DNA from 3 places in the Streptomyces sp. NPDC039480 genome. Region 1 is predicted to be linked to each of the others. Evidence: riboswitches for the same ligand, from Rfam matches in the RefSeq annotation. Region 1 holds a riboswitch; each other region holds the start of a gene.
What was found. Region 1 has a riboswitch for cyclic di-AMP ahead of ACZ56E_RS36630 (transglycosylase family protein). Riboswitches for the same ligand answer to the same signal wherever they lie in the genome.
Positions count from the first base shown of each region.

Region 2: another riboswitch for cyclic di-AMP. It lies ahead of ACZ56E_RS07405 (C40 family peptidase); the one in region 1 lies ahead of ACZ56E_RS36630 (transglycosylase family protein).
Region 3: another riboswitch for cyclic di-AMP. It lies ahead of ACZ56E_RS38455 (transglycosylase SLT domain-containing protein); the one in region 1 lies ahead of ACZ56E_RS36630 (transglycosylase family protein).

Region 1 is NZ_JBVITX010000016.1:67,870-70,862, reverse strand. Features, by position in the region: gene eno (phosphopyruvate hydratase) at 1-473, opposite strand, end outside; gene ACZ56E_RS36630 (transglycosylase family protein) at 807-1,529, opposite strand; cyclic di-AMP (ydaO/yuaA leader) riboswitch at 1,534-1,685, opposite strand; gene ACZ56E_RS36625 (LysM peptidoglycan-binding domain-containing protein) at 1,881-2,948, opposite strand.
Region 2 is NZ_JBVITX010000002.1:304,469-307,461, forward strand. Features, by position in the region: gene ACZ56E_RS07400 (hypothetical protein) at 1-206, shown strand, start outside; gene ACZ56E_RS07405 (C40 family peptidase) at 287-1,525, opposite strand; cyclic di-AMP (ydaO/yuaA leader) riboswitch at 1,534-1,689, opposite strand; gene pcrA (DNA helicase PcrA) at 1,946-2,993, shown strand, end outside.
Region 3 is NZ_JBVITX010000018.1:116,301-119,293, reverse strand. Features, by position in the region: gene ACZ56E_RS38460 (hypothetical protein) at 1-91, opposite strand, end outside; gene ACZ56E_RS38455 (transglycosylase SLT domain-containing protein) at 396-1,118, opposite strand; cyclic di-AMP (ydaO/yuaA leader) riboswitch at 1,123-1,279, opposite strand; tRNA gene ACZ56E_RS38450 (tRNA-Met) at 2,011-2,084, shown strand; gene ACZ56E_RS38445 (hypothetical protein) at 2,271-2,993, shown strand, end outside.

The DNA of each region.
Region 1 (2,993 bases):
GAGTCGGCGTGCGACCCGCCGTTCAGGATGTTCATCATCGGGACGGGCAGCAGGTGCGCGTTCGGACCGCCGAGGTAGCGGAACAGCGGCAGGTCGCTGGCCTCGGAGGCGGCGTGCGCGACGGCGAGCGAGACGCCGAGGATGGCGTTGGCGCCGAGCGAGCCCTTGTTGTCGGTGGCGTCCAGGTCGAACATGGCCTGGTCGATCAGGCGCTGCTCGGTGGCGTCGTAACCGACGAGCTCCGGGCCGATCTGCTCGATGACGGCGAGGACGGCCTTCTCGACACCCTTGCCCTGGTAACGGTTGGGGTCACCGTCACGGAGTTCGATGGCCTCGAAGGCACCGGTGGAGGCACCGGACGGAACGGCGGCACGACCGGTGCTGCCGTCGTCGAGGCCGACCTCGACCTCGACCGTGGGGTTGCCTCGGGAGTCCAGGATTTCCCGGGCTACGACGACGTCGATGGACGGCACGAGCATCTCCTTCTGGGAGTGTGACGCGTAAACACGATTACGCCGGGCCGCTTCGGCCCTGCGTCTCCTGAGCCTAACCGGCTCCGGGGCTTCAGCCAGCCGACCGCCCGTCCCCTGGGACGGCACAAGGCCCATATGGCGTGGAAACAGGGCGTAAGACCATGTTCTCTACTCGCTAGTAGCGAACAAGAGGGGCGTGGCGCGGATCCGGACCGGGGTGTGGACATGGCCCCGCCCCGGTGCGTACGGGGGATACGCGCACCGGGGCGGGGAGCCCGTGGGGACGGGGGGTACGGCCGTGCGTCCGCCGAGGCACGGCCGTGACCGGCCGGGTCAGCTCAGGTGGAGCTGCTGGCCCGGGTAGATGAAGTCGGCGTCGTCGATGATGTCGCCGTTGAGCTTGTAGACCTTCTGCCAGCCGCCCTTGACGTCGTGCGCCTGGGCGATCTTGGACAGGGTGTCGCCCGTCTTGACCTTGTACTCGCCGTCGCCCTTCTCGACCTTCTTGCCGGTCGGGGTCTCGACGGTCTTCTTGGTCTCGGTCTGCGGCGTCGGCTGCGGCTTGGGAGCCGCCTGCTTCGGCGCGGCCTGCTGCTGCGGAGCGGCCTGCTGCTGCGTCTGCTGCGGCTGCGGCTTGCTCTGCTGCTGCGGGGCCTGCTGCTGCGAGCCGCCGCCGTTGTACGAGGCACCGGAGAGGCCGACGCCACAGCTCGGCCAGGCGCCCTTGCCCTGGCCGGCGAGGACCTTCTCGGCGATCTCGATCTGCTGGGCCTTGGAGGCCTTGTCGGCGGTCGGCGCGTACTTCGTACCGCCGTACGCGGCCCAGGTGGACGGCGAGAACTGCAGCCCGCCCTGGTAGCCGTTGCCGGTGTTGATGGACCAGTTGCCGCCGGACTCGCACTGGGCGACGGCGTCCCACTCGGACGCGGTGGCGGCGGAGGCCGAGCCGGCCGCCATCAGCGGGGCGGCGACGGCGGCGCCGGTCACGCCGACGAGCGTGGCGACACGAGTGGCCTTGGACGGGCGGCGGTGCTTGCCCTTGCCGGAAAGCAGCATGAGTTGATCCCCTACACCGACGCCTGCGAGGTGAGCTGTCGGGTTCGGGCCGATGTGGTTGCCCGGCCGCACTCTCGCGAGTGCGGCTTCACCCCTAGCCGCATGACACGGCACTTACCTTGGGTCCCCCGCTCCTGCCCACGGCGCTCTTGAGCGACGACTGTTCCCGTCCGGCCGTTGGCAGGATTCGGCGTACCGACCGGCGGGGCTCACCAGTGGCGAGCGGTCACGACCGTAGACACGCTCCCCACCGAATTTCAAAGACGATCAGGGCTTCTGAGACCCATCTCTCACTCGCGCCAAACCGGACAACACATGCCAAGTCCCCCGCAGACGCATCGTCAATTTCCGTTACTTTTCGCCCACATCGAGGCTCTGACCGGGGAGGATGAGGTCCGGGTCGCCTCCGACGGTCTTCTTGTTCTCGCTGTAGAGCTCGTGCCATCCGCCGTCGACCCCGAAGTCGTCCGCGATGACCGAGAGGTTGTCCCCGGAGCGCACGGTGTACGTGCCGTCGGCGAGCTTCTCGGAGCGGTCGGCGCCGCGCGAGGCGTGCCGTCCGGGACGGTCGCCGGCGCTGTCGTTCTCGTCGGCGCGGTCGCCGCGGTGGCGGCCGGACGAGGAGCCGTTGGGGTCCGTGGCGTCGTCGGCCGGGTCGGTCGACTTCTCGGGCGTGGGCGAAGTGGTGTCCTTCTGGCCGGACTTGCCGGAGTCGCCCTTGCCGTCGGCGTTTTCGGCACCTTCGGCGCCTTCGGCGTCGCCCTTGCCGTCCTTACCGCCCTTGCCGTCCTTTTCGCCGGACTCCTCGTGATTCTTCTCTCGCGAACTGTCGCCGGAGGCGGGCGTGTCGCTCGCGTCGCCGGAGGGCCGCTCCGGGTCGGCGGAGTCCGTGGCCTCGTCAGAAGGCTTGCCCGTCCCCTTCTCAGGGGCCTCGGAGTCCTTGGAACCCTCAGGGCCCTTGGAGCCCTTGGAGTCGGCCGGACCCGTCGAGTCGGAGGGCGTCGGGGCGATGGGGCCGCCCGGGTCGACGTCGGCCGCGGCACCGTCCTGGCTGAGCCCGGCGATCGGTGCGCAGCTCGGCCAGGCCGCGGTGCCCTTGGCGTCGAGGATCTTCTCGGCGACGGCGATCTGCTGCGAGCGGCTGGCCTGGTCGGCGCTGGTCGCGTAGTCGAGACCGCCGTACGCCTCCCAGGTCTCCTGGGAGAGCTGGAGGCCTCCGTAGTAGCCGTTGCCGGGGTTGGCGCTCCACGCGCCGCCGCTCTCGCACTCGGCGAGCTTCTCCCACGTGGTGGTCTCGGCGGCGCTCGCGCTGGTGGCGCCGAGCAGCGGGATGGCGATGGCTGATCCGGTGACACCTGCCGCGACGATGAGGGCCGGGGCTTGGCGGGGGCGTCGGTGACGACCATGACCGGAGAGCATGCGGGTGCCTTTCAGGAGACTGCAGCGACGACTTGGGCGCCTGGG
Region 2 (2,993 bases), on a different contig from region 1:
ACCACTACGAAACAGGCGAGGACATCGGTCCCGAGCGGTGCCGGGACGTCCTGGAAACGCTCCTCCATGCCCTTTCTTCGAGAGCCGCTCGAGACCTGCGGGCGCTCATTGAGCCGCTCGACGAGCAGTTCCTGAGGCGAACCGTGAAAGATCCGTTCGCGCCGCCGGATGCGCCGTGGTGGATGAGCCGAGTCAAGCGCCCGTGAGCCCGCGTGGCCCGCATCCGGGGAGGATGCGGGCCACGCGCGCGTAGAGGGTGTCTCGGGCCCTGGGAGGGGGTTCGTTCTCAGGCGGGGCGGACCACGCTGTGGATCGGCATGTAGTAGATCGACTCGACGCGGACGTTCGCGCCCGGCTTCGGGGCGTGGATCATCTTGCCGTTGCCGATGTAGATCCCCACGTGACTGATGTCGTCGTAGAAGAACACCAGGTCACCCGGCTTGGCGTCGGCGGTCTTCACGGTCGTGCCGACCTTCACCTGGTCCCACGTGGTGCGCGGCAGGGAGATCCCCGCGGCCTTCCACGCGTCCTGCGTGAGTCCGGAGCAGTCGTAGGAGTCGGGGCCGGTGGCGCCCCAGACGTACGGCTTGCCGATCTGGGCCTCCGCGAAATCGATGACCTTCGCGGCCTTGGTGGCGTAGCTGCCGTCGGTGCTTCCCGAGCCCGAACCGGAGCCTGAACCGGAGCCCGAGCCCGAGCCTGATCCCGTGTCGGAGCCAGATCCGGAGCCAGATCCGGAGCCGGAACCGGAACCCTGGCCGGCCTCGCGCTCCTTCTCCCGCTGCGCCGCCTCCTCGGCCTTCCGCTCCCGCTCCGCCTCCGCGGCCTGCTCACGGGCCAGCCTCTCGGCCTTGCGTTTGGCCTCCTGCTTCTTCTTCCGCTCGATCTCCGCGAGCCGCGCCTTCTCCTCGGCGGTCAGCTTCGAGAGGAGCTCACGCGCGTCACCCAGCTTCTTCTGGACGGTCCGCTTGCTCGTCCTCAGGTCGTCCCGCGAGTCGCTCAGCGTCTCGAGGCTCTTCGCGGCCTTCGTGCGCTGCTTGGTCGCCGACGCCTGCTGCGCCTGGTAGTCGTCGACCGCCTTCTTCTGGCGCGTGGTGAGCCGGTCCGCCAGGTGGTTCTGGTCGAAGTAGCCCTGCGGATCGTCGGCGAGCATCATCGTGGCCGTCTCGGAGACGGCGCCGGTGCGGTACTGGGCGGCGGCGAACGAGCCGAGCTCCTCGCGCGCGTCGTTCAGCTCGTCCGTGCGTGTGGCCACGTCGTCGAGCAGACGGTCGACCTTCTTGCGCTGCTTGTCGGTGCGCTCCTTGGCCGAGTTGTACTTCTGGGTGGCCACGCCGGCCTGCCGGTAGAGCTCGTCGACCTTCTTCTGGACCTCTTCGAGGCTGGGCTTCGTCGGCGCGGAGGGCGCCGCCTGCGCGCTCTGTGCCAGGAGGGCGACGGAGGTGAGGGCTGCCGTCGTGATGCCGACGGCGGGGGCCGTGCGTATGCCGGCTGTACGGGTCCGCGGCTTGCGGTGCGACGCCAAGGGAGGCGACTCCTTCCGTAGACCGCCTACCGGGTTAGCTGTCGGGTTCGGGCGGGTGGTTCGGAAGGCTGCCCTACAGTCCCGTACTTCGTACGGGACCGATTCACCCCAAGGTTCTGGTGGGTCCCCGGCTCCGAACGTGTCGGACTCGGCGGAGGCCACCCGTTCCCGGCGGGGTTCGCCGGTGGGAGGGCGAGTGGCCCGCCGGGCACGCTAGCCAACCCGTGTGGCTCCTGTGAAGGTTGATGTTCGATATGCCCGATACATTTTCGTGACTTTACGAGACCCTTGACGCGGACACGATGGAGACACGGAGAGACGTAGCGGATCGTGATCGTCCGTGAGCGCGGAGTGGGAAGTCCGGGGTGTGTCCGGAACCCGCAGCGGGTTGTCAGTGGGGCCGCCTAGACTCGGGAGGCGATGAGCAGCCTCTTTGATGACAGCTTCCTGGCGGACCTGCAGCCCTCCCGGGCCGCGGACGAAGCGCCCCCGCCGCCGCCCGAGGACAGCGCTCCGGAGCCCATTCCGGACGACTTGTTCGACGGGAAGTTCGACGCGCCCATGACCCGCGAGTCGCACTACCGCGACGGTGCCCCGCGCCCGGTCATCGACCCGGCGTCCCTCCTCGACGGGCTGAACGAGAACCAGCGCGCGGCCGTCGTGCACGCCGGCTCCCCGCTGCTCATCGTGGCCGGCGCCGGCTCCGGCAAGACCCGGGTGCTGACCCACCGCATCGCGTACCTCCTCGCCGAGCGCGGCGTGCACCCGGGCCAGATCCTCGCGATCACCTTCACGAACAAGGCCGCGGGCGAGATGAAGGAGCGCGTCGAGCAGCTCGTCGGCCCCCGGGCGAACGCGATGTGGGTCTCCACCTTCCACAGCGCCTGCGTCCGCATCCTGCGCCGCGAGTACAAGAAACTGGGCTTCACCTCCTCCTTCTCGATCTACGACGCCGCGGACTCCAAGCGCCTCATGGCCCTGGTCTGCCGCGACCTGGACCTCGACCCGAAGAAGTTCCCGCCGAAGTCCTTCAGCGCCAAGATCTCGAACCTGAAGAACGAGCTGATCGACGAGGAGGACTTCGCCGGGCAGGCCGCCGACGGCTTCGAGAAGACCCTCGCCCAGGCCTACGCGATGTACCAGTCCCGCCTCCGCGAGGCGAACGCGCTGGACTTCGACGACCTGATCATGACGACGGTCCACCTGCTGCGCGCCTTCCCGGACGTCGCCGAGCACTACAGGCGCCGCTTCCGGCACGTCATGGTCGACGAGTACCAGGACACCAACCACGCCCAGTACGCCTTGGTGCGCGAGCTCGTCGGCCCCTCCGGAGGCGACGAGGACGACCCGGCCGAGCTGTGCGTCGTGGGTGACGCGGACCAGTCGATCTACGCCTTCCGCGGCGCCACCATCCGCAACATCCTCCAGTTCGAGGAGGACTACACCGACGCGACGACGATCCTCCTGG
Region 3 (2,993 bases), on a different contig from region 1:
GCTGCTGCTCCTTGGTGTTGCGTTCGAGGTCGGCACGGACTTGAGCGGTGTACTGCGATGTCAGTTCGGTGGCGGAAACGTTCTCGGACATGGGGCGCACAACCTTTCCCGGACCTGGGGCCGGAGTTGAAGAGCCTGCTGCACATGTGTGCTTCCCGGGACCGGGATTGGGGCCCGGGCCTGCGGGGTGACAAGCAATATTCAGTACACAGATGCCCTGACACGGCGATAGTACGGACAACCGGAGCGGCCCATTCTCCTTGACCATGCTGTGAACTGACCCGGGTTTCCAGCGATCCGATGACATGGACGGCGGCTTCACCACACGACTGAGCCCCGGAACGCCATGCGTTCCGGGGCTCAGTCACCGACCGGGAAGGGGTTGGGGGTGCGGCCTAGTAGGGGCCGTTGACGTTGTCGATCGAGCCGTAGCGGTCGGCCGCGTAGTTGCAGGCGGCGGTGATGTTGGCGACCGGGTCGTAGCTGTCGGTCGACGTGCCGGGCACGTGGTAGGCGGAGAACGTGGGGCCGATGACCTGCAGGAGCCCCTTGGAGGGGGTTCCGGCGACGGCGTTGGAGTCCCAGTTGTTGATGGCCATCGGGTTGCCGGAGGACTCCCGCATGATGTTGCGGTGGATGCCCTCGTAGGTGCCGGGGATGCCGTGCTGGGCCATGATGTCGAGCGACTGCCTGATCCAGCCGTCGAGGTTGTTGGCGTAGGACTTCTTCGCCACGGCGGGCTCGGCGGCGGTGTTGCCGCGCTCGGACCGGTCCGCCCGCTCGGGGGCGGCCGGGGCCTCCTTGCCGAGGGTGAGCTCGAGACCGGGGTGGATCAGCTTCGGGTCGTCGCCGAGGACGCCGCGGTTGTCCTGGTACAGCTTCTGCCAGCCGCCGCTCACGGAGTGCTCACGGGCGATCTCGGCCAGGGAGTCACCCGCGACGACGACATAGGTCTTCGGGGCCGCGGCGGGCTTGGCGGCCGCGGCGGCCGGCGCGGCGGCGGCCGTGGTCGCGCCGAGCACCGGAAGAACGAGCACGGCGCCGCCGGTGCCCGCGGCGGCGATGCCCCGGGTGAGCGAGCTGGACTTGGGACGGCGGTGCTTACCCTTTGCGGGCATGACGAATTCCTCTCCGTCGCCTGCGGGGTGAGCTGTCGGGTTCGGACGGGAGATGTCCGGTCGCAGGGCATGCGACTTCACCCCGAGCCGTCCCGTCACCGGGATCGGCGGCTTACCTGGGTCCCCCGCTCCTGCCGTGCGTGAGTGAGTGGGTGTGGGTGGGAGAGTTTCCGGACAGCGGCAGGATTCGGCGTTCCATCCGGATTGACGGTGACGTTAGGCGAGAAAGCCGGTGCGGAACAAGGCCGGAATTCGAATGGAGGGAATGCGCGGGCCCGTACCGCGTGATCAAAATCCCGCACCCTCTTTGATCGAAAACCCAACTCTCTTTGCGCAGAACGAGAACGCACTCCGCGGCCCGCGAAGCCGAGGACACCGGGGCGTGACGCAATTCACGGAGCGGGGTACGGCATTTCCCTCGAGTGCTCCACCAGGCGGCCAAGTGCAGCGTATGGCACTAACGAGTCAATTAGGTCGTATCTGGAAGAATACGGACATGCGCAAAGGTGGCTGTTCACGCCAGAACGGGCATTTCGCATCGCGTCGGTGTCGACCCGCCCAGCCCGGCCCGAGGTGAGGCCACGGGCATCCGACGCCGCGTCAACAATGCTTCTGCCGCGTAGAAAGTGACGCCCGCCCAGAAAAGGAGGGCGGCCGAAACGGAGGGCCCGCCCGCAGGAATTCCCTTTCCGGCGGACGTAGGTGAGGGCGGGAAAGGGAAATGTTCCCCATTCTTCTGGCGCACCCTCACCTTGTTTCTGATGCGGCATCACGGAGCGGAACAGCGGTTCGTGTGGCGGTGTACTGCGCGGCCCCGCAAGGCACTTGCCGCCCCCTGCGCCGCGCCGTGGTGTGAGAGTCCTCCGCGGTGGCGTAGGGTGGAGGAACACGACGCGGGGTGGAGCAGCTCGGTAGCTCGCTGGGCTCATAACCCAGAGGTCGCAGGTTCAAATCCTGTCCCCGCTACTGCAACAGCAGGGCCCGGATCCCATGTGGATCCGGGCCCTGCTGCATGTCACCGACGACCGCGAAACTGGCACCGCCACTCCTGCGCCCCGACGCCCCTGACATGTGTGCCATCAGTCGCACAACCATTCGCCCATCCCGCCGGTCATACGCGCGACACACACAGCAAGATCCGATGGGGGAGTCTTGAAGAAGTTCACGGCAGCGCTGGCCACGGGCCTCGTGGTCTGCACTGCCACACAGGTCGCCGCGCCCGCGGCGCACGCAGGGGACGGCGATTCGCGCAGCCGCACGGAAACCCTGCAGGAGGGCGGCAAGATCTACGCCCTCTACGAGCACATGTCCGCGCGTTTCCACCCCAAGGACGTCACGCTCGAGATCCACGCGAAGAACGACCCCGAGGTCCTCGCCAGCGTCCGCCTGACCGGCACCGAGACCTGCCCCGACTCGGGCGAGTGCTACGAGGACACCTTCCGCTCCGAGCCGGTCACCCTGCCCGCCATGGGCGCCTACGTCATCGACGTCGTGGCCAGGGACGGACAGCCCAACGAGATCGTCCAGCGGACGACCGGCTTTCTCAACTACGGCCTCAACCCCAAGCTGACCCTCACCAGCAGCCACCCCTGGATCTCCTACGACAACCCGACCGGCAAGGTCACCGGAACCCTGGTGGCCGAGGACCCCCGCACCCACGAGGTGAAGCCGTTCGCCGGGGTGGGCATGTACTACCGCGCCCGGGAGACCCGCAGCGAGGGATGGGAGTGGACGAACTCCGCGGGGCGGTTCACCACGTCGGGGTACTCCGGTGAGTACGGCACCGACGTCACCTATGAGTACATGTTCGACCAGGAGTACGAGTCGCTCCACCTGCCCTTCCGCAAGCAGGAACTGAAGCTCAAGGTCGACGCC